Regions from separate parts of the Streptomyces sp. M41 genome, predicted to be linked through region 1. Evidence: riboswitches for the same ligand, from Rfam matches in the RefSeq annotation. Region 1 holds a riboswitch; the other holds the start of a gene.
What was found. A riboswitch is a leader RNA that binds a small molecule or an ion and turns the genes downstream of it on or off. The one in region 1 is predicted to bind cyclic di-AMP.
Positions count from the first base shown of each region.

Region 1 (14,186 bases):
GCATCGCCAAGTCGGTGCACGAGTACGTCAAACTCGCCGGACTGGCATACGCCGCCTTCGACTTCGCCGAGGACGAGGACGGCATCTGGTGGTTCCTGGAGTGCAACCAGGGCGGCCAGTTCGGCTTCATCGAGCTGGAGACCGAGCAGCCGATCGCGGAGGCGGTCGCCCTGTGGCTCGCCCGGCGCGCGCCGGAGGGCGGAGCCTCCGACGGCCGCCGCTGAGCCGGCCGGTGCGGTCGAGCCGGACGCCATGACGAGCAAGCCCGTCGCGTGGACTACGTTGTGAAGCACTGGAACCGACATGTGTTCGAAGTACCTCCTCGGGGGCGGACGCAGGCAACAGTGCAACGGGAGGCACGGGATGACCACGCGGCGGACCATCGCGCCGGAAGACCTCGACACGCTGGACCTGGCCGATGCACGGCTGCACGCCGAGCACGATCTGTCCGCCGTATGGCGCCACTTGAGGGAGCATCAGCCGGTCCACCGCAACCCGGCCACCGACACCGCCCCCGGATTCTGGGTGGTGACCCGGCACGCCGACGTCACCGCCGTCTACCGGGACAGCGCACGCTTCACCTCCGAGGGCGGCAATTTCCTGGAGACCCTCCTCGCCGGCGGCGACTCCGCGGCCGGCCGGATGCTCCCCACCACCGACGGCGCCAAGCACACCGGGCTGCGCCGGGTGCTGATGTCCGCGTTCTCGCCCCGGGCGCTGGAGCCGATCGTGGCGAGCGTGCGGCGCACGGTCGACCGGCTGCTGCGCGACGCGCTGGACAAGGGCACGTGCGACTTCGCCGCCGACGTGGCAGCCGGTGTCCCGCTCGCCGCCATCTGCGATCTGCTGGGCGTACCCGACGGCGACCGGGCCCATGTACTGAGCCTGACCTCCTCGGCACTCGGCTCGCACGACGCCGACAGTACGCCGCTGGACGCGTGGATCGCCAAGAACGAGATCCTGCTCTACTTCGCGGGACTCGCCCGCGACCGGCGTGACAGCCCCCACGCGGACGTCATCGCGCTGCTCGCGGGCAGCGAGGTGGGCGGGCTGCCGCTCGACGACGACGAGATCATGCTCAACTGCTACAGCCTGATCCTCGGCGGCGACGAGACCGCCCGCCTGTCCATGGTGGGCGCCGCCCTCGCCCTGCTGGAACACCCCGGGCAATGGCAGGCCCTCAAGCGGGGCGACGCCGCGATCGACACCGCCGTCGAGGAGATCCTGCGCTGGACGACCCCCGCCCTGCACGCCGGCCGCACCGCGACGACCGACACCGAGATCGCCGGCCGGCCGATCGCTGCCGGGGACCTCGTCACCGTCTGGAACGCCTCCGCCAACCGCGACGAACGGATCTTCGACGCGCCTGGTGAGCTGCGCCTGGACCGCACCCCCAACAAACACGTCACCTTCGCCTACGGCCCCCACTTCTGCCTCGGCGCCTACCTGGCCAGAGCGGAGATCGGCGCCGTACTGGCCGGGTTGCGGGACCTGGTGGCCCAGATGGAGCAGACCGGCCCCGCCAAGCCCGTCTACTCCAACTTCCTCAGCGGCCTCGGCACCCTGCCGCTCGCGCTGAAGGCCGCCTGAACGCCCGATCTTCCTCGGCCCGCCCGGCTCAGGCGGATCAGACCGGTCGTACGATGCTGTGGATCGCCGACTCACCGGCGTAGTGGATCGACTCCTCACGGATGACCGATCCGGGGCCGGGGGCGTGGATCATCATGCCGTCACCGGAGTAGATGCCGACGTGGGCCGAGTGGAAGAGGACCAGGTCACCGGGCTCGGCGGCGGTGACGGCGATGCCTCGTCCCGCGGTCGCCTGCTCCTGCGGGCTGCGGGGGAGTGTGATCCCCGCCGACCTCCAGGCGGCCCTGGTCAGACCGGCAGCGTCGTACGCGTCCGGCCCGGTGGTGCCCCAGACACAGGGCTTGCCCAGTTGGGCTCGGGCGAAGTCGAGGGCTCGGGTCGCTCGGGTGTCCTCGGGAGCGGGTGTCAGGGCCGGTGCGGGTGCGGGGTCTGACGCTGGGGTGGAGGCCCAGGATTCGGGTGCGGGGGCGACGGCCCCGTCGCCGGGGGCGTCGCCCGGGTTCTGTGCCGTGCTCCATGTACCGGTGTCCGGGGCCTGTGGGGTGGTCCACGTGTCGTCGGCGACCGGTGCGGATGTGGTGGTGTCCCATGTGCCGGTGGGGAGGGCTGGTGTGGTGTCCCATGTGCCGGTGGGCAGGGCTGGTGTGGTGTCCCATGTGCCGGTGGGCAGGGCTGGTGTCGCCCCCCATGTGTCCTCGGGCGGGGCCGGCGTGGTGCCCCATGTGTCCTCGGGCAGGGATGGGGCGACGGCCCGTGTGTCCATGGGCAGCGCCGGGACGGAGTCCCAGGTGTCCGTCGTCGATATCGGTGCCGTCAGCGGATCCAGCTCCGCCGGTGCTGTGACCTGCTGCGTCGTGTACGCGGACAGCAGGGCGCGGGCACGCTCGATCTTGCGCTGGTTCTGTTCCTTGGACGCCTTCAGTGTGGACTGCTGGCTCTCGGCCGCCGGGGCGGGCAGGGCCGGCGCGGCGATGGGGCCCGCCGTCAACTCCGCGATCGGCGCCGCGGGCAGCTCCAGGGCAGGGCGGCCGGGCGAGGGCAGTGCGAGGTCGGTGAGGTCCGGCGCCGTGCGCTCGGCCGGGCGGGCCGACCGGGTCCCCCTCGGACGGTCCGGCGTCCTGTCGCCCGTCAGGGCCGCCGCGACCGTGGGACCCAACTTCGCGCGGGCGGCCTCGAACCACTGCCGGGCGACGCTGTCGACCGCGGGAGCGCCGCGCCCGCTCTCGGCGTCCCGAGCCGAGGCGCCCGGCCTGTGTCCGGCGTCGGCCGGCCGGTCGGCGCGCGCCCGAGGTCCCTTCGCCGCCGCGCGCGTGGCGTTGTAGGTGCCCGTGTCGGACTCGGCCTGGTCGTACAGGGAGCTGACCCGTCGGCTCACCTCCTCGCGACTCGGTGCCTCGTCGCCGGGGGAAGCCGCGGCGTTGGCCGTCTGACCGAGCAGGGCCACAGAGGTGAGGGCCGCCGATGCGAGTGCGGAATTGCGCTTGCCGGGCAGGCTCAAAGCCCCCGGACGCGCGGTGCGTTCCGGCGCCATGGGCGACGTACTCCTTCCGTGCTCCGCCTACCGGGTCAGCTGACGGGTTCGGGCGGCGGTTTCCGGAAGGTGTGCCCTACGGCCCTGCCCCGAAGGGGAGTTGGGCCGATTCACCACAAGCTCGGTTGGGTCCCCGGCTCCAGCGGCCCATCTGGACGCACCGGACTCGGCGGAGGGCGCACGTCCCGGCGGGGTTCGCCGGAGATCTTCGTGCGGCCTGAGCCGTAACCTAACGAACTTGTGTGCCTCACGTGAAGATTGACGTGTGAAATGTCCGATACGTTTTTGTGACCTTCGACGCCGGCGGTGCGTGGACCACCGGTTTCGCTGCGCGCTGCTTCGGTTCCGCCACGGATCGTAGTGATCGCCGCGGATCGTAGTGATCGAGGGCCGCTCCGCTCGATCGGGCGGTAGGTGATGCCGTGCGGGCCGGTTTCGCGCCCTCGAAGGGTCTTGCTCCGCCGACGGAAACCAGTCACACTGGATACCGAACGAATGGTCGGTTGGGAAGCGGGATTCGATGACGACTGCACACTCCGCCGAGGCGCCCCCCGAGGAGCCGCTCCAGCAGCACTTCGACGCGACGATCTCGCGCGACCAGCGCATCGAGCCGCGCGACTGGATGCCCGAGGGCTACCGCAGGACGCTGATCAGGCAGATCGCTCAGCACGCCCACTCGGAGATCATCGGCATGCAACCCGAGGGTGAGTGGATCACCAAGGCGCCGTCCCTGCGCCGCAAGGCGATCCTGTTCGCCAAGGTCCAGGACGAGGCAGGCCACGGCCTCTATCTGTACTCGGCGGCGGAGACCCTGGGCACCGACCGCGCGGAGCTGACGAACCGCCTCGTCGAGGGCCGCCAGAAGTACTCGTCGATCTTCAACTACCCGACGCTGAGCTTCGCCGACGTCGGCGTGATCGGCTGGTTCGTGGACGGCGCCGCGATCTGCAACCAGGTGCCGCTGTGCCGCAGCTCCTACGGGCCGTACGCGCGCGCGATGGTGCGGATCTGCAAGGAGGAGTCCTTCCACCAGCGACAGGGCTACGAACTGCTGATGACGATGATGCGCGGCACCGACGCCCAGCGCGAGATGGTGCAGGACGCCGTGAACCGCTGGTGGTGGCCCTCGCTGATGATGTTCGGCCCGCCCGACGACGCCTCGCCCAACTCCGCGCAGTCGATGGCCTGGAAGATCAAGCGGCACAGCAACGACGAACTGCGTCAGCGCTTCGTCGACATGACCGTCCCGCAGGCCGAGAAGCTCGGCGTCACCCTGCCCGACCCCGAACTGCGCTGGAACGCCGAGCGTGGCCACCACGACTTCGGCACCCCCGACTGGGACGAGCTGATGCGGGTCATCAAGGGCGACGGCCCGTGCAACGCCCAGCGGATGGACCGGCGCAGAAGCGCCCACGAAGAAGGCGCCTGGGTGCGGGAGGCGGCCACCGCCCACGCGGCCAAGCAGGCCGCCCGCGCGACGAAGGGAGCGGTGGCATGACCTCCGAGAAGCCGTCCGAGAAGCCGTCCGAGAAGCGGGACTGGCCGCTGTACGAGGTGTTCGTACGCGGCAAGCGCGGACTCAACCACGTCCATGTGGGCTCGCTGCACGCCGCCGACGACCGGATGGCGCTCACCCACGCGCGCGACGTGTACACCCGGCGCAACGAGGGCGTCTCGATCTGGGTGGTGCGCTCCGAACACATCTCCGCCTCGACCCGCGACGAGAAGGACCCGTTCTTCGCGCCGAGCGCCGACAAGGTGTACCGCCACCCGACCTTCTACGACATCCCCGACGACGTCCCGCACATCTGAAGGAGAGGGCATGAGTGACGACCACGTCTATCTGACCCTCGCCGAGGGACACGAGGACGACACCCGCTGGGCCTACGGCACCGGCTTCGAGGACCCGCTGCACGGCGTCGACACCACCGTCCCCGACGGCATCGACTCCGGTGAACTCGCCTCCCTCTGCGTGGCGTTGGCCGACGACGCGCTGGTCTCGGCACAGCGCCTGGGCGAGTGGGTCACCCGCGCCCCCGAGCTGGAGGAGGAGGTGGCGCTGGCCAACATCGGCCTCGACCTCCTCGGCCAGGCCCGGCTGCTCTACTCACGCGCGGGCCAGGTCGACGGCACCGGCCGCGACGAGGACGCCTACGCCTACTTCCGCGACGTCGGCGACTTCCGCAATGTACGCCTGGCCGAACTGCCCAACGGGGACTTCGCGTTCTCGATCGTGCGGCTGCTGGTGCTGTCCAGCTGGCGCCTCGCGCACTTCGAGCGACTGGCGGCACACCAGGACCCCGTGCTCGCGGCGATCGCCGCGAAGGGCGTCAAGGAGCTGAGCTACCACCGGCAGTACGCCGCCGAGTGGACGGTCCGCCTGGGCGACGGCACGGACGAGTCGCACCGCCGGACGCGCAAGGCACTGGAGCAGGTCGCCCCGTACGTCGGCGAGTTGTTCACCGCCCACGACGTACGGGACGAGGTCGTCGCGGTGCTCAAGCAGGTCACCGAGGCGGCCGGGCTGCCCATGCCCGTCTACCGGCCGCTGCCCGGCACCGGACGCCAGGGCGAGCACACCGAGCATCTGGCGCCCCTGCTGGCCGAGTTGCAGGGCGTGGCCCGCGCCCACCCGGAGGCGACATGGTGACCGTGACCACCCTGTCCGACACCCGGCGAGCCCGGCACATCGCCGCACAGGTACCGGACCCCGAGCTGCCCATGCTGACCCTGGCCGACCTGGGCGTCCTGCGGGACGTCGAGACCACCGCGGACGGCACGGTCGTCGCCAGCCTCACCCCGACCTACTCGGGCTGCCCCGCCATGGCCGAGATGCGCGCGGACGTCGCGGCGCGGCTGCGTGCCGCCGGGTACGCGCGCGTGGAGATCCGCACGGTCCTCGACCCGCCGTGGACCAGCGACTGGATCACCGCCGACGGCCGCCGCAAGCTCGCCGAGCACGGCATCGCCCCGCCCGGCCCCGCGCCCCGCGGCGACGGCCCGGTCCCGCTGGTGCTGTCTCCGACCCGGCACGCGGTGTCCTGCCCGCGCTGCGGCTCCGCGGACACCGAGGAGACCTCCCGCTTCGCCGCCACCTCCTGCAAGGCGCTGTGGCGCTGCCGCGCCTGCCGTGAGCCGTTCGAGTACGTCAAGGAGATCTGAATGGAAGGCCTCAGGGAAGCACAGACGGCCGCCGCGGCCCGCCCGCGCACCCGCCGCCGTCCGGCCTTCCACACCCTGAGCATCGCGGCCGTGACGCCGCTGTGCGCGGACGCGGTCGCCGTGAGCTTCGACATCCCGGCGGAGCTGGCCGAGGAGTTCGCGTTCGAGCCCGGCCAGTCGCTGACCCTGCGGCGCGAGATCGACGGGCGGGACGAGCGCCGGTCGTACTCGATCTGCTCGCCCGCCGGGTCGAGCCCGCGCATCGGTGTGCGGGTCGTGCCCGGCGGAGTCTTCTCGTCGTGGCTCGTCAGCGAGGTGCGTCCCGGCGACATGGTCGAGGTGATGGGCCCGACCGGCGGCTTCACCCCCGACCTCGGCACCCCCGGCCACCATGTGCTGATCGCCGCGGGCTCCGGCATCACACCCATGATGTCCATCGCCGAGTCCGTGCTGGCCGCCGACTCCCGCTCCACCGTCACCCTCTTCTACGGCAACCGCCGTACCGACACGGTGATGTTCGCCGACGAGCTCGCCGACCTGAAGGACCTCTACCCGAGCCGCTTCCAGGTCGCCCATGTGCTCTCGCGCGAGCCGCGCGAGGCCGAGGTGCTCTCGGGCCGTATCGACGCCGACCGGCTCGCGACGCTCATCGACGCGCTGGTCGACGTGCGCACCGCGGACCACTGGTGGCTGTGCGGTCCGCACGGCATGGTCAGGGACGCGCAGCACGTGCTGGACGGCCTCGGCGTCCCCGAGGAGCGGGTGCATCAGGAGCTGTTCTACGCCGACGACGAACCCGTACGGGAGACCCGTCACGAGGAGAGCGGCCCGCAAGGACCCGTCAGCCAGGTCACCATCACCCTCGACGGACGCTCCACCACGGCCGCCCTGCCCAGGGAGCGGACCATCCTCGACGGCGCCCAACGCACCCGCCCCGACCTGCCGTTCGCCTGCAAGGGCGGCGTCTGCGGCACCTGCCGGGCCCTGGTCACCGACGGCAAGGCGGACATGCGGCGGAACTTCGCGCTGGAGACGGCCGAGGTGGACGCCGGCTATGTGCTGACCTGCCAGTCGTACCCGGTCTCGGAGACGCTCACGGTGGACTACGACAGCTGAGCCGGCCCACCCGCGCGGAAGCACGAGAAAGCATTGAGTGGCGAGGAAAGCGAAAGGACTAGATTCAAGGAGTGTGAGAAGGAAGCCCCTTCATGGCCTCGCCACGGCCGACTCTAACAGTCACGCGGGGATCAGGTCGCGCAGATTTTCGGGAGTGAAGACCCGCGACCGAGGATGCAGCCCCTCCGGTCGCTGGAGACCGATGTAGGTGACCGGCTCCTGCGGAACCGTCTTCCTGTCCCACAGGGTCATCGCCGTACCGCCGTCCGTCATCAGCTCGGCGAGGTAGCGGACCGTGAGCTGCTCGCGCTCGACGATGCCGCGCAGCAGCGTCGCCACCGAAACCCGGTTGCCCTCCACGCGGTTGGCCGAAGGGGTGCCCCTGAGGTACAGGTGCAGCCACTTGGCCTGCCACCGCCCGTCTGCCCCGCGCCTGAACGCCAGCGGCAGGGCCACCCGCCCCGGGCCGCGCAGCTCCGACTTCATCCGCACGGTACGCGGCTCGAAGGGCCGCCCCTGCTGCTCGCCCTCCCGCAGCATGAACCCGAAGAACGACTCCTCCACTTCCTCGAAGCCCTCGCCGGAGAAGAGGTTGACCTGCGGCACGACGAAGGTGCCGCGCACGGCGCCCAGGCGCAGGTTGATGAACTCCGAGGCTCCGGCGGGCGCTTCGGTGATGTCACCCGAGTGCTCGCCGTCGACGGCGCTGAGCTGGGTGTACGACAGCCAGGACACGGTCTGGTAATCGGCGTCCAGCATCAGCGCCGACAGGTCGTAGTCCGTGTCGTGGCTCTTCTGCTTCCAGTACACGAAGAAGCGCAGCAGCTCGCCGTCGACCGGCGACACCGAGCCGCGCGGCAGCACCCCGAGACCCGAGGAGACCGCCTTGCCGCTCAGCGGCAGCGCGACGTCGAGGACGTCCGGGTCGATCAGCAGCCGACCGGGAGCCGGGAGCCGGCGGCGCAGCTCCGCGTCGAGCGCGGCCACCAAGCGGTCCCGCTCGGCCGCCGGCACCGGCGGGCGGTCGTCCTCCATGACCCAGGCGCGGCCGAGCCGGTTCACGAAGACACGGCGCTCACCGGTGTCCTCGGCCCGGTTGTGCAGATGTTCCCGCACCGACAGCACGACCCGCCCGGCGACGTGCGGGACGACCTCCTCGGCGGCGGCCACGACCGCGTCCCGTTCCTCCTGGGTCAGGGCCATGCGCAGCAGCCGGTCCAGGGAGCGGAACAGCTTGCCGGGCGCGGACCTCAGCAGCTTCACCGCGCCCGTGACGTCGTGCATGCCGAGCAGCTCCTCGACCAGGCTGTCGAAGGAGCGGGCCTGCTTCTCGCCCCGGGCGACCGCGAACACCTCGGCGGCGTGTGGCCACTGCGGGTACTCGTGCGGGTGCAGACGCTCACCGAGCCGCTTGAAGTCCTCGCGGTGCGCATGGACGTCCGCGAGCTTGGCGGGCGCCGCCGCCACCACCGAGTCGAGGCCCGCCAGCAGAGCACGGCGAACCGGCCGGGAGAGCCCGCGAAAACGTGTCGGCTCCAGCAGAGTGACATCGCCGTCCGACAACGCGCAGGCCAGCCGCAGTACATCGGTCACGGTGTCCAGCAACAGCTCCGAACCGGCCCGCAGACGAGCCCGGTTGACCATCGCGCGGTTCTCCCGGATCGGGATCTCCGCCGGCTGCTGCCCGTCCACGCACGCCTCGGCGAGCGCCTCGAGATCACGCAGGGTGTCCTCGCCGAGCGGTGTGCTGCTGCCGGCCAACGCCACATACAGCGCGGCGACTTCGGCTTCCGCGTCACCGCCGAGATGCAGCACCGTCATCCGGTCGCCCGCCGCCGCGAGCAACTCCTCGTGATGGCCGAGCATCTCGGCGTACGTGTGCTGGTAGCGGCCGTACGACGGAAGGGTGAGCAGGTCGACGACGCCGGTGCTCAACTGGTCCAGCACGCCCGGCCGGGCCTCGTCGTCGACGAGGGCCTCGGCGATGCAGCGCATCCAGAAGTCGTACGTGTCCGGCACGTTGGCCGGGAAGTCGACGAAGTACGCGTTGTGCCGCACATGGTCCCCGACCGTCTCGCGGACCGTGCCCAGCGTCCGGGTCGCCGTGTCCACGACCGTGCCCTCGGACAGCCCCGACAGATGGGCCAGCAGCTCCGCCGAGAGCTTGAAGCCCACGGACAGCAGCGCGGCGTCGAACTGCCGTGCCGCGACCGCGCCTTCACCGGCGGGCCCGGTGGGCGAGGGGAGGCGGTGGGTGTGCCGGACGACCAGGGGTTCGAGAGGGTGGACCATGCCGGGATGATCCCAGAGCGGGACGAGTGGACGCATGCGGATTTTCGGCTCCCGAGCGGACGTTCCTCACCGGTCGCACACGCCGGATGTGCGGAAATTCGGCGGGTATCGTTCGCGGTTCGGCCGGGCATCGTTAGTTGGCGGGGTTCGAGGGTGAGAGGGGAACCATGCCGTCGTCGTCGATACGGCCGGTCGATGCACAGCCACAGCCAGTGCTCGGTCCACCGGCACCTGTAGCCGTCTTCCTGGTGGTCACGATAGAGCCGGGCGGCGAACCCGCCGTGCGCGACCTGCTGTCCGGGCTCACGGGCCTCGTACGAGCCGTCGGGTTCCCGAGTCCCGACGGCGGCCTGTGCTGTGTCGCCGGAGTGGGATCCGAAGCCTGGGACCGGCTGTTCGGCGCTCCGCGTCCCCGGGAGCTGCATCCGTTCCGCGAGCTGGAAGGGGCACGGCACCGTGCCGTGTCGACCCCCGGCGACCTGCTCTTCCACATCCGTGCCGCCCGCACCGACCTCTGCTTCGCCCTGGTCGCCGAGATCATGAAGCGGCTGCGCGAGGCGGTCACCGTCCAGGACGAGGTCCAGGCCTTCGCCTACTTCGACTCCCGCAACCTCCTCGGCTTCGTCGACGGCACCGAGAACCCGGTCGGCCAGGCGGCGGCCGAGGCGGCGATCGTCGGACCCGAGGACCCGGGCTTCACGGGCGGCAGTTACGCCATCGTCCAGAAGTACGTGCATGACGTGGACGCCTGGGAGGCCCTCGCCGTAGAGGCCCAGGAGAAGGTGATCGGCCGCTCCAAGCTGACCAACATCGAGCTGGACATGCCCGGTTCCCACAAGGACGTGAACACCGTCCTCGGCCCGGACGGGGAGGAACTGGAGATCCTGCGCGGCGCCATGCCGTTCGGCAGGCCCGGACACGGCGAGTTCGGTACGTACTTCATCGCCTACGCCCGGAGCCCCGAGACCCCGGAGGCCATGATGCGCAAGATGTTCCTGGGCGGCCCCGAGTCCGAGCCCGATCCGATCCTGGACTACTCCCAGGCGGTGACCGGAACCCTCTTCTTCGTCCCCTCGGCCACGTTCCTCGACGCGCTTCCGGAACGGTCCGCCACCCACTGAACCGCCACTGACTGAACCGCCACTGACTGAACCGATACTCACTGCACCGAAACGACGGCGGCCCCGCCGGGAGCACGAGCACGCTCATGCGTCCCGACGGGGCCGACCGGGGACCGGCTCAGGAGCTCCGGTCCGAGCGCTGCGCGTCCCGCTCCTTGAGGCGGGCCGCCTCCTTGCGGACCTCGGCCTGAGTGGCGCGCTCCTTCTGCAACCACTCGGGCTGCTCCGCCTTGAGCGCCTCGATCTGCTCGGTGGTGAGCGCTTCCGTGACGCCGCCGCGGGCCAGACCCGCGATGGACACGCCCAGCTTCTGGGCGACGACCGGCCGGGGGTGCGGGCCGTCGCGCCGCAGCTCCAGCAGCCACTGCGGGGGGTCGGCCTGGAGCGCGTTCAGCTCGGCACGGGAGACCACGCCCTCACGGAACTCGGCGGGGGTGGCCTCGAGGTACACACCCAGCTTCTTCGCCGCGGTCGCGGGCTTCATCGTCTGGGTGTTCTGGTGCGACGTCATGTGGTCCAGGGTAACGACCGCGCGCAGCCGCACGGCGTCTGCCCTGCTGAGGCGTGTGCCGAGCGTATTGCTGCTGCAGTAGCTCTCACCCGGTGAAGTAGCTTTCCCACGCTGCCCGAGAACAGCAGCCGCCGCCCGGCCCGACCACCCGGAGGACCAACCATGCCCCGAGAGGCGCCGTACCTCGCCGTGGCCGATGTGCTGCGCGCGCGGATTCTCGCGGGTGAGTGGGAGATCGGTGGGCGCCTGCCGTCCCGGGCCCGGCTCGCCCAGGAGTACGCGGTGGGGCGCAACGTCGTGCAGAGGGCGGTGGACCGGCTGATCGTCGACGGTCTCCTCGAGGGCCGGGCGGGCTCGGGCACGTACGTGCGTGTTCCGCGCGAGCGGCTGCGGCTGGTCCGCTCGCGGCACCGGGATCGCCGAGGTGGCCCTTTCCTCCGTGCCGAGGCGCGGGAGCCGGGCAGGGCGGATGCCTGGGACGCGCACAGCCAGGTACGCGTCGCCGCCCCGGAGGAGATCGCGGAGCGGCTGGACATCCGCCCCGGAGACCTCTGCGTCAGGACGCACTACGAGTTCCTCGCCGGCGGACACCCCGTTCAACTCTCCGACTCCTGGGAGCCGATGGCCCTTACGGAGGGGACACCGGTCGTGCTGCCCGAGAGGGGACCACTGGCCGGGAAGGGCGTCGTCGAGCGGATGCGCCGCATCGGCGTCGTCGTCGAAACCGTCGTCGAGGTGCCCCGCCCGGGGCGTGCCGACCGGGCCGAGGCCAATCTGCTGGGGATCGGCCCGGGGGATCTGGTGCTCCGTATCGAGCGGACCATCTACGACACCGACGGACGTCCGGTGGAAACCGCCGACATGGTCGTTCCGGACGCGCGTCGGGAAGTGGTCTACGAATTCGGCGTCGACCGGCCGTAGCGGTTTGCATTCAAACGCAAGCATTCAAACGCGAGCACTTCCCATTTCGGCAGAGGAGATCTGCATGCCCAAAACCTCACGGCTGGGACTTCTGGCGGACCGGGACTTCGGAAGGCTGTTCGCCGCCACCGCACTGGGACAGACCGGCGACCGCATCATTTTCCTGGCGCTGCCCCTGGTCGCGATCGTGGCCCTACGCGCGGACGAATTACAGGTCGGGCTGCTGGCCGCGATGACCACGGCCGGTTCTCTCCTGGTCGGGCTGCCGGCCGGCGCATGGGTGGACCGCATGCGCAAAAGGTCGGTGCTGATCACCACGGATCTGGTGCGCGCGGTGATCCTCCTGACGGTTCCGATCGCCTGGTGGGCCGGCCTCCTCACCATCTGGTGGCTCTATCTGGTCGCCCTGGCCCATGGAGTGCTGACGGTCTTCTTCGATGTCGCGTTCGTCAGTTATCTGCCGCATCTGGTGGGACGCGGGCATCTCGTGGAGGGAAATTCCAAGCTCTCGGCGATCCGCTCGGTGACGAGTATCGGCGGGCCGACGGCGGCAGGCCCGCTGGTCGGCCTGGTGGGAGCCCCGGCCACCCTGCTGGCGAGTTCCGCGGGAATGGCCGTCTCGGGACTTCTGGCGATCACGATCCGCAAACGGGAACCGAAACCCGAACCGGTCGGACGGCCCCGGCTGGGGCGGGAGATCAGGGAGGGATTGAAGTTCGTACTCCGGCACCCCGCCCTGCGCGCCATCATGCTGGGGGACGCGATATTCAATTTCTTCCTGGTGATGTACCAAACGATGCTGCTGGTCTTTCTGGAGCGCGAGATGGGCCTGACGTCGTTCGGTATCGGCCTCGTCCTGTCGGCGATGGGCTGCGGCGCCCTGCTGGGCGCCCTGTCGGCCACCGCGGTGTCGAAACGGGTCGGGCAGGGCCGTGTCATCTGGCTCGCCTCCCTGGCCACCTGCCCGTTGACCGCCTTGATGCCGCTGGCGCGACCGGGGTGGAGCGTGTACGGGGCCGCAGTCGGGCTCGCGGGCCTGTCCCTGGGCGGAGTCGTCCGCGTGGTGGCGCAGTCGAGCCTCCAGCAGGCGCTGACGCCGGACCGGCTGCTGGGCCGGATGAGCGCCACGGCCCGCTTCGTGTCGTGGGGCGGCGTCCCCCTCGGTGGGCTCCTGGGCGGGGTGTCGGGATCCCTCTTCGGCGCCGCGGGGACCCTTTGGGCCGGTGCGGCCGGAATGACCCTGAGCGTCCTCCCCGCCTTCCTGTCACCGCTGCGCGCTCTGCGCGCCCTGCCCAGCGCGGCCATGGCGGACGCGGCCACGGCCACGGCCGGTAGCCTGGCCAGGTGACAGGCTCGGAAGTACCCCCCTCGTCCCCGGAAGCAGCTCCTTCGCCCCCCGAAGCGGCCCAGTCGGCGCCCGCGACCGCTTCGGACCCGGCGGCGCCGGCGTCCTTCCGGCTCGCATACGTCCCGGGGGTGACCCCCTCGAAGTGGGTGCGGATCTGGGACGAGCGCTATCCCGACGTCCCCCTCACCCTCCTCCCGGCGACCGCGGCCGAGGCGCCGGAGCTGCTGCGGGCCGGTGACGCGGACGCCGGATTCGTACGGCTGCCGGTCGACCGTACGGTCTTCAGCGCGATCCCCCTCTATACCGAGACCACGGTCGTCGTCGTCCCCAAGGACCACATCGTGGCGGCGGTCGACGAGGTGACCGTCGAGGACCTCGCCGACGAGGTCGTCTTCCACCCCCTCGACGACGTCCTCGGCTGGGAACGGCCCCCAGGGCAACCCGCCTTCGAGCGCCCCGCGACCACCGCGGACGCCGTCGAGCTCGTCGCGGCAGGGGTCGGCCTGCTGGTCGTGCCGCAGTCCCTGGCGAGGCTGCACCACCGCAAGGACCTCACCTACCGGACGCTCGTCGACGCCCCCCAGTCGAGCATCG
Region 1 is NZ_JBIMKE010000006.1:88,118-102,303, reverse strand. It holds gene ACHBTE_RS10610 (MvdC/MvdD family ATP grasp protein) at 1-224, shown strand, start outside; gene ACHBTE_RS10605 (cytochrome P450) at 364-1,590, shown strand; gene ACHBTE_RS10600 (NlpC/P60 family protein) at 1,628-3,121, opposite strand; cyclic di-AMP (ydaO/yuaA leader) riboswitch at 3,130-3,303, opposite strand; gene paaA (1,2-phenylacetyl-CoA epoxidase subunit PaaA) at 3,642-4,619, shown strand; gene paaB (1,2-phenylacetyl-CoA epoxidase subunit PaaB) at 4,616-4,933, shown strand; gene paaC (1,2-phenylacetyl-CoA epoxidase subunit PaaC) at 4,944-5,771, shown strand; gene paaD (1,2-phenylacetyl-CoA epoxidase subunit PaaD) at 5,765-6,283, shown strand; gene paaE (1,2-phenylacetyl-CoA epoxidase subunit PaaE) at 6,284-7,399, shown strand; gene ACHBTE_RS10570 (TerD family protein) at 7,520-9,691, opposite strand; gene ACHBTE_RS10565 (Dyp-type peroxidase) at 9,859-10,812, shown strand; gene ACHBTE_RS10560 (DUF5997 family protein) at 10,931-11,323, opposite strand; gene ACHBTE_RS10555 (GntR family transcriptional regulator) at 11,486-12,244, shown strand; gene ACHBTE_RS10550 (MFS transporter) at 12,309-13,592, shown strand; gene ACHBTE_RS10545 (LysR family transcriptional regulator substrate-binding protein) at 13,721-14,186, shown strand, end outside.

Region 2 (14,186 bases), on a different contig from region 1:
GCGCCGCGACGGCGACCGTGGTGGCTTCCGCCGGGACGACCGGGGTGACCGTGGTGGGCGTTCCTTCGACCGCCGCGACGGTGACCGTGGTGGGCGTTCCTTCGAGCGCCGCGACGGCGACCGCGGTGGCTTCCGCCGCGACGACCGGCCGGCGGGCCGTTCCTTCGACCGGCGCGACGAGCGTGGCGGTCACCGGGGCAGCGACCGCCCGTTCAACCGGGACCGCCGTGACGACCGCCCCGGCTTCCGCTCCGGCGGCCACGAGCGTCCGTACGGCCGTCGTGACGACCACCGCGGCGGCGGCTCCTTCGGACGCCGCGAGGACAAGCCGCGCTGGAAGCGCAACGGCTGAGGCCGCAGCCCCCTGCGCCTGAGGCCGGCGGCTGACGCCGACTGATCCGGAAGGGCCCGCACGACGGATGTCGTGCGGGCCCTTCGGCGTTTTGCTGCCTGGGGCGCCCGAACCGGTCAATCCATAGCACTCCGGTGCAGGAAGGCTCATTCGGCCGCCCTCCGCCACCGCCGACGCGGCCGTGACCCGGATACCCGATCGGCGTCGCGGCCACGTCCGGCTATGCTCGGGGTGGCAACATCGCCTGGGCCCTTAGCTCAATTGGCAGAGCAGTGGACTTTTAATCCATTGGTTGTGGGTTCGAGTCCCACAGGGCCTACGGTTCGCAGGCGGGCAATCTGCCCTCTGGCCTGCTGTGCGGCGCCCGGGTCGGCTTCGGTCGGCCCGGGCGCTGTTCGTGTTGTCGGCGGTCCCACCGCCCTTGTCGAGTACGGCGGACTGCCCCGTGCGGACCCGGGTTGCCGGCGCTGTGCGGGCCCGAGGAAGCGTGAGGGCTCGGAGCAGTCATAGGGAAGGTCGTCGGGGTTCGTGCTCACCGGGGAGGGGCTGCCTCACCCCACCACCCCCAGGATTGCCACACCCTGCCCCACTAAGTCCCCCCTGGCGCATGGCGAGTTTGCGTCAGTTGGTGATCTCTTCTCCGCGAAGTATCAACAGAAATAGGCCCCTTGAGGGAAGCTAGGCGATCATCCGGGATCACATTCCGGTCCGCGGCGGTCGAAGGTGCTCGATACGGCCGCCGACGTCTACGTTCCTTCAGCACCAGGGATCACCATGCCCCCCACCCCCCACCCGGCCCCGATACCGGGCGCCAAGCGCGCCGTTCGTATCGCCGTGGCCGCCGGACTCGTCGCCGCGCTCTGTGCGGCCGGGCCCGTGCCCCTCGCCCTCGCCGCGGACGGCGCACCCGCCGCCGCGGCCGACCCCGGCGTCAAGTCCGCCCACGACAAGCTCGGTTCGGACGACGCCGACCTCCTCGCCGAGGCCAAGGCCCAGCGCGACAAGACCGTCACGATGATGATCGCCACAGCACCCGGGCAGACCGAGAAGGCCGCCGCGGAGCTGGACGCGATCAAGGGCGGCTCGGTCGGCCGTACGTACGACAAGCTCGGCTACGTACGGGCGACCGTGCCGACCGGCAAGGCCGACGCGGCCATCGCCGCCGCCACGCGGCTCTCCTCCGTGCAGGCCATCGACCTGCGGGACGAAATACCCCTGGAGGAGCCGAGCCTCGACGGCGGCGGCAAGTCGGCCGCCTCCGCGGCCACTTACCCCGGCCCCGGGAAGAACACCCCGGCGAAGAACCCGTACAACCCGGCCTTCGAGACCGGCGCGGTCGACTTCGTGAAGAAGAATCCGAAGGCGGACGGCCGAGGCGTGACCATCGGCATCCTGGACTCCGGCGTCGACCTCGCGAGCCCCGCGCTCCAGAAGACGACCACCGGCAAGCGCAAGATCGTCGACTGGGTGACCGCCACCGACCCGATCACCGACGGCGACGGCACCTGGCGGGCGATGACCACCTCGGTGACCGGGCCTGCCTTCACCTACGGCGACAAGAGCTGGAAGGCACCCGAGGGCGCCTACCGGATCAGCACCTTCCGAGAGGCCGTCACCGCCCAGGGCAAGGTCACCGACGGCGACGCCGACGGCGACGTCAACCGCGACGGTGACACCACCGACGACTGGGGCGTGCTCTACGACCCGGCCACCGGCACGGCCACCGTCGACGTGAACGACAACGGCGACTTCACCGACGACACCCCGATGAAGCCGTACAAGGACGGCCACCAGGTCGGCCGCTTCGGCACCGACGACCCGGCCACGGACACCCCCGAGAGCCAGGACTTCGTCGTGGAGGTCCGCAAGGACGTCCCGATGGACCCGCTCGGCGGTGACTGGGTCGGCAAGAAGGCCGACTTCGTCAACATCGGCCTCACCGCCGGAGCGCACGGCAGCCATGTCGCCGGCATCACCGCCGCCCACGGCCTGCTCGGCAGCAAGAACATGAACGGCGCCGCCCCGGGTGCGCAGATCGTCTCCTCGCGCGCCTGTGTGTTCGGTCCCGGCTGCTCCAGCGTCGCCCTGACCGAGGGCATGATCGACCTCGTCGCCGACCACGGCGTCGACATCGTCAACATGTCCATCGGCGGCCTGCCCCCGCTGAACGACGGCAACAGCGCCCGCGCCGAGATGTACACGCGCCTGATCGACACCTACGGCGTCCAGCTGGTGCTGTCGGCCGGCAACTCCGGCCCCGGCGCCAACACCGTCGGTGACCCCGGCCTCGCCGACAAGGTCATATCCGTCGGTGCGGGTGTCTCCAAGGAGACCTTCGCCGCCAACTACGGCACCGGGGTGCGCTCCAAGTACCAGCTGTTCAACTTCTCCTCGCGCGGCCCGCGTGAGGACGGCGGCTTCACCCCGACCGTCGTCGCCCCCGGCTCCGCGGTCAGCACGATCCCGGCCTGGATGCCCGGCGCGCCCATCGCCGAGGCGGGCTGGAAGCTGCCCGCCGGCTACGCGATGTACAACGGCACCTCGATGGCGGCCCCGCAGGCCGCGGGCGCGAGCGCGCTGCTGCTGTCGGCCGCCGGACAGAAGGGCATCGACCTCACGCCCGAGCGGCTGCGCACCGCGCTGACCTCGACGGCCAGGCACATCAAGGGAGTTCAGGCGTACGAGGAGGGTGCCGGGCGCATCGACATCCTCGACGCCTGGAAGGCGATCAGGGCCGGCGCCACCGCCCACGACTACGCCGTCAAGGCCCCCGTCGACACCGCCCTCGACCAGGCGCTGAAGACACCGGGCTTCGGCACCGGCGTCTACGACCGCGAGGGCGGCCTGAAGGCCGGGAAGAAGCGGACGTACGACGTCACCGTCACCCGGACCTCCGGCCGCGCCGGCTCGCTGCCGCACACCCTGCGCCTGGCGAACAACAAGGCCCGCACCTTCTCGATCCTCGGCCCGCGCGTGGTGAAGCTGCCGCTGAACAAGCCGGTGACCGTGAAGATCCAGGCCGCGCCGAGGAGCGCGGGCATCAAGAGCGCGATCCTGGAGGTCGACGACCCCAAAACGGTGGGTGTGGACAAGCAGATCCTCAACACCGTCGTGGTCTCCGTCCCGGTGAAGCACACCTTCAAGTCCTCCGGCTCGGTGCAGCGCAACAGCTTCCGGTCGTACTTCGTGACCGTCCCCGAGGGCGCGAAGTCGCTCCAGGTCACACTGGGCGGCCTGAAGGAGGGCAGCCGGACGGTGTTCAGCGCCATCAGCCCGTACGGCGTCCCGGTCACGGACAGCGACCCGGACACGACGGACATCGCCTCCTACGAGGACCCGCTGCCGGGTGTCTGGGAGATCGAGGTCGACGCGCGCCGTACGTCGGCGCCGCTGGACAACCCGTACAAGCTGAACGCCACCGTGTACGGCGCGTCCTTCGACCCGGCGTCCGTGACCGTCCCCGAGGCAGAGGTCGGCACGCCGGTCGACGCCTCCTGGACGGTGACCAACAAGCTGGCGGCCGTCGACGGCACCCTGAAGGGCGGTGCCCTCGGCTCGTCGAAGACCGCGCGGCCGACCATCAAGAACGGTGAGACGCACACCAGCACCGTCGAGGTGCCCGAGGGCACCAGGTCGCTGGACGTCGCCATCGGCGGTGTCGCCGACGCGGGCGCCGACCTCGACCTGACGGTGTACGACGCCCAGGGCAAGGCCGTCGCCCAGTCGGCGGACGGCGACTCGGACGAGTCGGTCTCGGTCGCGAACCCGGCCGCCGGCACGTACACCGTCGAGGTGGCCGGCTTCGAGGTGCCGTCCGGTTCGACCGCGTACGACTACCGGGACGTGTTCTTCTCCTCCGCGCTCGGCAAGGTCGCCGTCGACGAGTCGACGCCGGTGAAGCTCGGCACGGGCGCCACCATGAAGGTGTCGGCGCAGGTCACGGTCGCCAAGGCGGTGGGCGAGGGCCGCGAACTCCTCGGTGAGGTGCGGCTGCTGAACACGCGCGGGACGACCGCGGGTGTGGGCGGGGTGACGATCGAGAAGGTCACGCCGTAGCCGTCAGACCAGTGCACAGCAGGTGAGGGGCGGGTGTCCGGTGCCGGACGCCCGCCCCTTCGGCGTACGTCGTCCGGTCGTCCGTCCCTTCGGTCGCCGGGTGCGCAGGATCGCCGTCCGCTCAGCCCGCGTCGAGTGCCGCGAGGTCGCCCAGCGGCAGGGTGTGCTGGGTCTGGAGGACCTTCGCACGCAGATAGCGGACGTTGTCCGGGGTGGCGAAGACCCCGGTGGGGACGCGGTCCCGGACCTCGATGCCGAGGGCGCGCAACTGGTCGGCCTTGTCGGGGTTGTTGGAGAGCAGGTCCAGTTCACCGATGCCGAGCGCGGTCAGCATCTGAGCCGCGGCCGTGTAGTCGCGGTCGTCCTCGGGCAGGCCCAGCGCGGCGTTCGCGGCGTAGGTGTCGAGGCCCTGGTCCTGGAGGGCGTAGGCGTCGAGCTTGTTGTAGAGACCGATGCCCCGGCCCTCCTGGCGGAGGTACAGCAGCACGCCGCCGCGCTCGGCGATGCGCTCGACGGCCTCGCGCAGCTGGGGGCCGCAGTCGCAGCGGGCCGAGCCGAACACATCGCCGGTCAGGCACTCGGAGTGCAGCCGGACCAGCGGGGTGGTGCCGGGGGCCGGGGCGCCGAGGACGACGGCCACATGCTCCTGGCCGTCGGCCAGCCCGTGGAAGGTGACCAGTTCGGCGTCGGCGCGATAGCCGTCGGGGAAGTGCAGCGGGACCCGGACACGGGCGCGCTGGGCGGCGGCGGTGAAGTCGGGCATGCGGGATCTCCGGGTTCCGTCTGTGGCCGACTGCTTCAAATTTGAAGCAGCTCCTCGGATCAGGACCCTACCTCATGCTTTAAATTTGAAGCAACAAGAGTCTCGCGTACGTCATGCGCCCGACGTCCGCCTCATGAACCGGACTTGAACCTCACGCACGGGCGGCCCGGAGCCTCATGAGCCGGACTCGAATCTCATGAGCAGGGCTTGGTGGAGCGCCGCCGCCAGGGCACGTCGTCCCCGCCGGCCTGTCCGCCGTCCCCCTGGAACCCCTTGCCGATCGCGGTGAAGATCTCCTCCAGCTGTCCGACTTGTCGTGGGGTCAGCCGGTCGAAGAGCAGGGACCGTACGGTCTCGACGTGGCCCGGTGCCGCCTGCTCCAGGACGCGCATGCCGTCGTCGGTGAGGGCGGCGACGCTGCCGCGCTTGTCCCAGCGGCAGTCCTCCCGCCGGACCAGCCCGTCCTTCTCCAGGCGTGTCACGGCGTAGGTCAGTCTGCTGCGGGTGATCTTCAGTCCCTCGGCCAGCTCGGTCATGCGCAGCCGGCGCTCCGGGGCGTCGGACAGGGTGGCGAGGATGGAGTAATACAGATGGGGCATGCCGGCTTCCTGCTGGAGCTGCCGGTCCAGCGCGTCCTCCATGAGCGCGGCGGCGGCGATGTACGCGCGCCAGGCGCGCTGCTCCTCGGGGGTGAGCCAGCGAGTCGTCATGCCACCAGGGTAGGTTTGTTTCAAACTTGAACCAAGCCTGACACTTGAAACAGCCCGAGACCGCCGAGCGGAGAGCGCGCCGATGCCGTACCCCTACGTCCTGCTGTCCGCCGCCGTCTCCCTGGACGGCTACCTCGACGACACCACCCCCGAGCGGCTGCTGCTGTCCAGCCCCGCCGACTTCGACCGGGTCGACGAGGTGCGGGCGTCGGTCGACGCCATCCTCATCGGCGCCGGCACCATCCGGGCGGACAATCCGCGGCTGCTGGTGAACTCGGCCGGGCGGCGGGCGGCACGGGTGGCGGCGGGCAGGCCGGAGTACCCACTGAAGGTCACGGTCAGCGCCTCGGGCGAGTTGGATCCGACGGCCAACTTCTGGCACACCGGCGGCGAGAAGATCGTCTATACGACGGAGACGGGAGCCGAGCGGCTGCGTCGGGCGCCGGTCGCGGCCGACGTGGTCGCGCTGGGCCCGGAGCTGGACTGGCGGGGCCTGCTGGCACACCTGCGCGAGGTCCGCGGCGTCGAGCGGCTGATGGTGGAGGGCGGCGGCACGATCCACACCCAGCTGCTCCAGCAGGGGCTGGCCGACGAGGTGCAGCTGGTGCTGGCGCCGCTGTTCGTGGGGGACCCGAAGGCGCCGCGGCTGTTCGGGCCGGGCGGGTACCAGGGCGGGCGGCTGCGGCTGATCGAGACGCGACGCATCGAGGACGTCGTACTGATGCGCTACGAGCCGACGGCACCCGGCACCGGCGCGCTGCCCGGCGCCGCCGACCGGCACTGGCTGGCACTGGCCTGTGACCTGGCCGCGCAGTGCCCGCCGTCGGGGACGGCCTTCAGTGTCGGGGCGGTGGTGGTGGCGGCCGACGGGACCGAGCTGGCGCGCGGGCACTCCAGGGAGGGCGGCGATCTGGTGGTGCACGCGGAGGAGGCGGCGCTCGCGAAGATCGACGCCGGGGATCCGCGGATGGCCGCCGCGACGGTGTACACCAGCCTGGAGCCGTGCACGCGCCGGGCGTCGCGGCCGTTGCCGTGTGCGCAGCTGATCCTCCGGGCGGGGGTGCGCCGGGTGGTGACCGCCTGGCGGGAGCCGGACACGTTCGTGGCCGGTGCCGACGGCAGCGGGATGCTGGCGGGACACGGCGTGGACGTCGTCGTCCTGCCGGAGTACGAGGAGCGGGCCAAGGCGCCGAACAAGCATCTGCTCACCTGAAAAATCGCAGGTGGCGGCCGGGGCGCGGAAAGGCGTGTGCTTTGGGCCCCGCGGATGGCGTACTATGGATTCACCGACGCGGGGTGGAGCAGCTCGGTAGCTCGCTGGGCTCATAACCCAGAGGTCGCAGGTTCAAATCCTGTCCCCGCTACTGAAGGCTCAGGGCCGGAACTCTTGGAGTTCCGGCCCTGAGTATTTCTGGCGCCAAGTGTGTGGGTCCAGATGTGGCGCTGAGTGCGTGGCGCTGAGTCTTCCCGCCCTGAGTCTTCCCGCCCTGGGTGTTCCCGCCCTGCGTGTTCCGGCGCTGAGTGCCGACCGGCCCGGCACGCCGCCGATCTCGTCCGGTCGGCCCCCACCGCTCGCCCACGGCCCCCGCTTCGGCAACCCTGGTGAGGTGGAGGAACGCCGGATCTCGTACGCACGCCGGGTGGTCCGATCGCTCCCCGCCCTGCTGATCGCGGCCGGAGCCGTGTACGACCACCTCACCCCGACGCCCTACACCGGCGCCCCGTTCTTCACCGCCGCGCCCCTGGGTGCCGCCCCGCTCTACTCGCTGCGCGGCACGGTGCTCACGGGCCTCGTGGCCATCGCGGCCCTGGCCGTGCTGCGGGTCCCGCACGGCGGGCTGCCGCTGGCGGAAGTGATCACCGAACTGGCGACCGTGATCACCGTCTCCGTCCTCGCCGTCCTCATCAACCTGCTCGTGCGCCGCAGCGACGCCCGCCTCGCCTCCGCCCGCGCGATCGCCGAGGCAGCCCAGCGCGCCGTGCTGCCCGAACCACCCGAGCGGATCGGCGGGTATCAGATCGCGGCGCGGTACGAGGCGGCACAGGAGGGCGCCTCCATCGGCGGTGACCTGTACGCCGTGCAGGACAGCCCGCACGGCATCCGGCTCGTCGTGGGCGATGTGCGCGGCAAGGGCATGGGGGCCGTCGGCGTCGTCGCCGTCGTCATCGGGACCTTCCGGGAGGCGGCCGAGCAGGAGACCACGCTGGAGGCGGTCGCCCAGCGTCTGGAGCGGGCGCTGACGCGTGAACGCGCGCGACGGGAAGCGGTGGACGCCCGGGAGGGGTTCACCACCGCCGTCCTCGCCGAACTGCCGCACGGCGAGGCGCTCGTACGGATCGTCAACCGCGGGCATCCGTCGCCGCTGCTGCTGTACGCCGACGGCACCGTGCGCTCCCTGTTCGCCCCCGAGCCCGCGCTGCCCCTCGGCATGGCCGAGCTCGGCGCCTGGCCCGACCGGGCCCAGGAAGCCGAGTTCCCGAGCAGGGCCACGCTGCTGCTGTACACCGACGGCCTGTCCGAGGCGCGCGACGAGAATGGGCGGTTCTACGACCCCGAGGTGCGGCTCGCGGGGCGGGCCAACGCCCACCGCGAGCCGGCCGCCCTGCTCGGCGCCCTCGCGGCGGAGGTGCGCCGGCACTCCGGGGGCGGGATGGCGGACGACATGGCGCTGCTCGCCGTACGCCGCCCCTGACCACCGTCACCACCAGTGACCGGATGAGAGCCCTCCGCATAACAACTGACGCACTGTCAGCAGTCATGCGACTGCTGAGCCTTGGCCAACTCGCCCGATTTGGACTGCTCGTGACCTGTTAGTCCCCGCGAAAATCGTTAACGATCAACCGGAACAGCTTGGAATCCGCACCCCGCGTCTATTAACGTTCGATAACGCAGCGCGGTCGTCCCAGCCGTCACAAGAGGCGGCTCCGTGCGCACGCGCCGAATCCTGTACCCAGTACGGGAACCGGGGAACCACCACCCTGGGGTGAATCGCGCTGAAACCACCGTGGACCCACGGCCGGTATACGCGCGTAGGAGACCTTCCTGCTCCGAACCCGTCAGCTAACCCGGTAGGCGAGAAGGAAGGAAAGGAGTACGCCCACGTGGCGTCCAACAGGCCTGCTACGCAAGCCCCGTTCATACCGGGTCAGCGCAGCACCGACACCTTCGGCTACGACCGCGACCGCACCACCGACGGCCCGTTCGAGGAGTGGAATCCCACCGCGGACACCGTTCGTCCCGTGCGCGGCCGGCATCGCGTGGCCAAGCAGCGCGGTGGGGGACTCGCCCGCAGCTCCACGGTTCTCGGCGTCGGTGTCATAGCCGCCGTCGGCGCGGGCGGCATGGCCACCGCGCAGACCGGCAAGCCGCCGGTTGCCATCACCATGCCGGACCTGCCGCTCATCGACGACGACGAGGCCGCCCCGGCGGACACCGGTACGGCGCTGAGCACCATGGGCGCCACGACCGAGGAGGCCACCGAGGGCACCGGCGACGCCGGTGAGGCCCTGCGGGCCCGGATCATCGCCCAGGTCGAGCAGCAGCAGGACCAGATCGACAGCAAGGCCGCCGCCGAAGCGCTCGCCGCCGCCGAGAAGGAAGCCGCCGCTGCCGCCGCCAAGGCGGAGAAGGAAGCCAAGGCCAAGGCCGCCGCCGCGAAGGCCGAGGCCGAGGAGGAGGCCCGCAAGAAGGCCGAGGCCGAGCGCCTCGCCGAGCTGGCCAAGCAGTACGCACTGCCGACCTCCTCGTACACCCTCACCTCGACCTTCGGACAGGCCGGCGCTTACTGGTCCTCCGGCTACCACACGGGCCTGGACTTCGCCGCGCCCTCCGGCACCCTGATCAAGGCTGTGCACACCGGCACCATCACCTTCGCCGGCTGGGACGGCTCCTACGGCTACAAGACGGTCCTCACCCTCGAGGACGGCACCGAGATCTGGTACGCCCACCAGTCCTCGATCAGCGCCAGCGTCGGCCAGAAGGTCAACACCGGTGACGTCATCGGCCGCGTCGGCGCCACCGGCAACGTGACCGGCGCCCACCTCCACCTCGAGGTGCACCCCGACGGCAGCGGCAGCGGCATCGACCCCCTGGCGTGGCTGCGCGGCAAGGGCCTCACGCCCTGACCCACGGCGGCCCCTGCGGCCACCGCCCCACGGCTGTTTCCCGGCGGCCCTGACGACGACCCCCCGACGTCAGGGCCGCCGGCCCTTTCCGTGCGCGCATTCTTCACACACGCTCATCGACGCCACCGCGGAATAGGCCCCGCACTCAGGGAAGTTGACGACGAGCATGACTTCTCTGCGCAAGCTCGGCTCCTCCGACCTCGAGGTCTTCCCGCTCTGCCTCGGCGGCAACGTCTTCGGCTGGACGGCCGACCAAGCCGAGTCCTTCGCCGTCCTCGACGCCTACACGGCGGCGGGCGGCAACTTCATCGACACGGCCGACTCGTACTCGGCGTGGGTCGAGGGCAACGCGGGCGGCGAGTCCGAGACCGTCATCGGCAGCTGGCTGAAGGCGCGCGGCAACCGGGACGACGTCGTGATCGCCACGAAGGTCAGCCAGCACCCCGACTACCAGGGCCTGAACGCCGCCACCGTCAAAGCCGCCGCCGACGCCTCCCTGCGCCGCCTCGGCACCGATCACATCGACCTCTACTACACCCACTTCGACAAGCCCGACGTACCGGTCGAGGAGATCATCGGCGCGCTCGACGAGCTGGTGAAGGCGGGCAAGATCCGGCACATCGCCGCCTCCAACATCTCCGCCGGGCGGCTGAAGGCGTCCCTGGACTTCTCCGACGCGGAGGGCCTCGCCCGGTACGTCGCCCTCCAGCCCCACTACAACCTGGTCTCCCGCCACACCTACGAAGGCGAACTCCAGGACCTCGCCGAGCGTGCGGGCCTCGGGGTGGTGCCGTACTACTCCCTGGCGTCCGGCTTCCTCACGGGCAAGTACCGCGCCGGTACGACGGTGGAGGGCCCGCGCGCCGGGGGCGCCGCCAAGCACCTTCGGACCGAGCGGGGACGCCGGGTGCTCGACACCCTGGACGAGATCGCCCGCGCCCACGAGGCTCCGGTGGCCACCACGGCGCTGGCCTGGCTCGCCGCCCAGCCCACGATCACGGCCCCCATCGCCTCCGCCCGGACGGTGGAACAACTGCCGGCACTGGTGGGAGTGGGAGAGCTGCGGCTCACCGAGGAGGAACTGGCGAGGCTGACGGCGGCTTCCGCCTGAGGCGAGCGCCTTCGCGGTCAGGTCCGGTACGGGTTGTACGCGGGGTAGGGCGCCGCGGGCCCGTACACCGGGCCATGGGGCCGGCCGGCCGGCGCTGCCTGTCCGACGTGCCCGGTATGGCTGACGTGCCCGGCATGGCCGTACGGCGGCCAAGGGGTCGGCACGGGCGCCCCATAGCCGTACGCCCCGTACCCCCCGTACCCGTGCCCCGGCGGCCATGCCCGCGTCACGGCGACCGCGTGCTCCAGCGCCGGTCGGGCGAACTCCCGGCGGTGCCACAGCTCGTGCAGCAGCTCCCGTTCCCGGAGGAGGAAGTCGGCGTCGGCCCGCCCGCGGCGCCCCCGGTGCCGCAGGAACGCCAGCGACGTGGCGTACGCCTCGTACTGCGCCACCGCACGGGCCGCCGCCCGGCCGCCGCGCCGGTGCGCATACTGCCGGGCCACCCGCCGCGCCCGCATCGAGCCCAGCGCGAACGGCTCGCCGGGGGCCAGCCACCCGGCGACGACATAGGCGGGCAGCTCCTCCCGCACGGTCCTCAGTTCCCGCTGCCGGGTCCAGATCACCAGCCAGGTCAGCAGCCCGAACGCGGGCACCATGAAGGCCGCGTACACGGCGAAGAACCCGTACTCGCCGAAGGCCGACGAGCCGTTCCACATGGCGTGCATGCCCATGGCGAGCAGCAGCCCGAGGAGGGGGAGCAGGACGCGGCGCACCTGCCGGCGCTCACCCGACAGCGCGGCGATGCCGAAGCCGATGCCGGTGAGGACCGTGAACAGGGGGTGCGCGAAGGGCGACATGATGACGCGGACGAAGAAGGTCGCGGCCGTGACGGAGGCGATGCCGCTGTCGCCGGTGAGCTGGTCGGTACCGAAGGCGGTGCCCAGGTAGAGGATGTTCTCGGTGAAGGCGAAACCGGTGGCGGTGACGCCGGCTATCACCACACCGTCGACGATCCCGGTGAAGTCCCGTCGTCGGAAGAGGAACACGAGCAGGATCGCGGCGGCCTTGGCCGTCTCCTCCACGACGGGCGCTATGACGGTCGCGCCGAGGGTGTCCGCATGCGACGGATCGGCCGTCGCGGTCGCTATCCACCGGGTCGCGAAGCTGTTCGCGACGATCGCTATCAACGCCGCCGCGCAGGCGCCCCAGGCGAAGGAGAACACCAGATTGCGCCAGGGCCCCGGCTCGACCCGGTCCAGCCAGCGGAAGGACGCGACGAGCAGCGGCACGGGCAGCACGGCGAGTCCGAGCCCGACCAGGAACCCCTCGGTGCCGGTCTGCTCGCGGACCAGGGCGAGGATGACCAGCCCGGAGAGCGTGAGCAGCGTGCTGAGCGCGCCGTAGCGCACCCACCGCCTCTGCCACCAGTGCGCGTGCCGCAGCGTGCCGCCGGTGGGACCGGTGGGGTGCGTCGGGTACGGGGGACGGGTGGCCACGGCATCGACCCTAACGAGACAGGGGCGCCGCCCGCAGCAGCGCGAAGGGGCACGGGCGCCGGCGGGGGACTGTCGGTGCTGCTCCTACCGCTGTACGCGCCGGAAGAGCAGGTCGTTCACCACATGACCCTTGTCCAGTCCCTGTCCCTCGAAACGGGTCAGCGGCCGGAACTCGGGACGGGGCGAGAAACCGCCGTCCGCCCGGGTGTTCTCGAAGTCGGGATGCGCCGTCAGAACTTCGAGCATCTGTTCGGCGTACGGCTCCCAGTCGGTGGCGCAGTGCACGAGGCCGCCGGGCTTCAGCCGGGTCGCGGCCAGGCTGAGGAACTCCGGCTGGATGAGGCGCCGCTTGTGGTGCCGCTTCTTGGGCCAGGGGTCGGGGAAGTAGACGCGCAGCCCGTCGAGCGCATCGGGGGTGAGCATCTCGCGCAGCAGGATGATGGCGTCGCCGTTGCCGACCCGGAGGTTGGACAGTCCGTGGTGGTCGGCGAGGTTGAGCAGGTTGCCCTGGCCGGGGGTGTGCACATCGACGGCGAGGATGTTGGTGGCCGGGTCGGCGGCGGCCATCTGGGCGGTGGCCTCGCCCATGCCGAACCCGATCTCCAGCACGACCGGGTTGTCGTTGCCGAACAGCTCACCGAGATCGACGACGCGCTGCCCGTCGATGTCGAGCCCCCACTTGGGCCACAGCCGCTGCAACGCGTCCGCCTGCCCCGCGGTCACCCGGCTGCGCCGCGGCTGGAAACTGCGGATCCGCCGCTCGAAGTGCGACCCCGCGGGATCGGCCTTGGGACCGTCCGGGAAACGGGGCTCGCCCTTGGCCCGGGTGTGCCGGACGGAGACACCGGGGGCGTGGTGGCCCTGCCCGTCGACGGTCTCGTGCTGAGCCGGGGTGCCGGGCTGGGGGGCTTCGGGGGCGTTGAGGGATTCAGACACAGTGGGGTCGATTTTACGGGGAGCGGGACACGGCCGGCCCGGGGCCGCCGCCCACCGGGCACATCAGGGGCGGCTGCTCCGACGTCCGCCCCCGGTCACATCTGCTCCAGCACCGCCAGCGCCCTGCGCGCCACCTCCCGCCCGATCGGCAGCGAGGCCGTCGCCGCCGGGCTCGGGGCGTTCAGCACATGCACGGCCCGCGGACCCTCCCGGATCAAGAAGTCGTCCACCAGCGACCCGTCCCGCAGCACCGCCTGCGCCCGCACCCCCGCCGCCGCCGGCACCAGATCGTCGGACGTCACCGCCGGCAGCAGCCTGCGCACCGCCCCCGTGAACGCCCGCCGCGACACCGACCGCCGCAGCTCCCCCGCGCCGTACCGCCAGTGCCGCCGTGCCATCCGCCACACCCCGGGCCAGGCCACCGTCGCCCCGACCTCTCGCGGTCGTACGACACCCCAGCCGTATCCCTCGCGGGCCAGTGCCGGCACCGCGTTCGGCCCGATGTGGACGCCTCCGTCGATCCCGCGCGTGAGATGCACGCCGAGGAACGGGAACGCCGGGTCCGGCACCGGATACACCAGGCCCCGCACCAGCTCGGGCCGTGCCAGCGAGTAGTACTCGCCGCGGAACGGCACGATCCGCATCTCCGGTTCGTCCCCCGTCATCCGGGCCACCTCGTCGCAGTACAGCCCGGCAC
Region 2 is NZ_JBIMKE010000039.1:14,278-28,463, reverse strand. It holds gene ACHBTE_RS32400 (DEAD/DEAH box helicase) at 1-352, shown strand, start outside; tRNA gene ACHBTE_RS32395 (tRNA-Lys) at 599-671, shown strand; gene ACHBTE_RS32390 (S8 family serine peptidase) at 1,127-4,408, shown strand; gene ribA (GTP cyclohydrolase II) at 4,530-5,171, opposite strand; gene ACHBTE_RS32380 (MarR family winged helix-turn-helix transcriptional regulator) at 5,366-5,881, opposite strand; gene ACHBTE_RS32375 (dihydrofolate reductase family protein) at 5,964-7,094, shown strand; tRNA gene ACHBTE_RS32370 (tRNA-Met) at 7,172-7,245, shown strand; gene ACHBTE_RS32365 (PP2C family protein-serine/threonine phosphatase) at 7,489-8,574, shown strand; cyclic di-AMP (ydaO/yuaA leader) riboswitch at 8,808-8,972, shown strand; gene ACHBTE_RS32360 (M23 family metallopeptidase) at 8,984-10,006, shown strand; gene ACHBTE_RS32355 (aldo/keto reductase) at 10,173-11,117, shown strand; gene ACHBTE_RS32350 (PrsW family intramembrane metalloprotease) at 11,135-12,553, opposite strand; gene trmB (tRNA (guanosine(46)-N7)-methyltransferase TrmB) at 12,638-13,489, opposite strand; gene lhgO (L-2-hydroxyglutarate oxidase) at 13,585-14,186, opposite strand, start outside.
Region 2: it holds a riboswitch for cyclic di-AMP, as region 1 does, so the genes downstream of both, ACHBTE_RS32360 (M23 family metallopeptidase) here and ACHBTE_RS10600 (NlpC/P60 family protein) in region 1, are expected to answer to the same signal.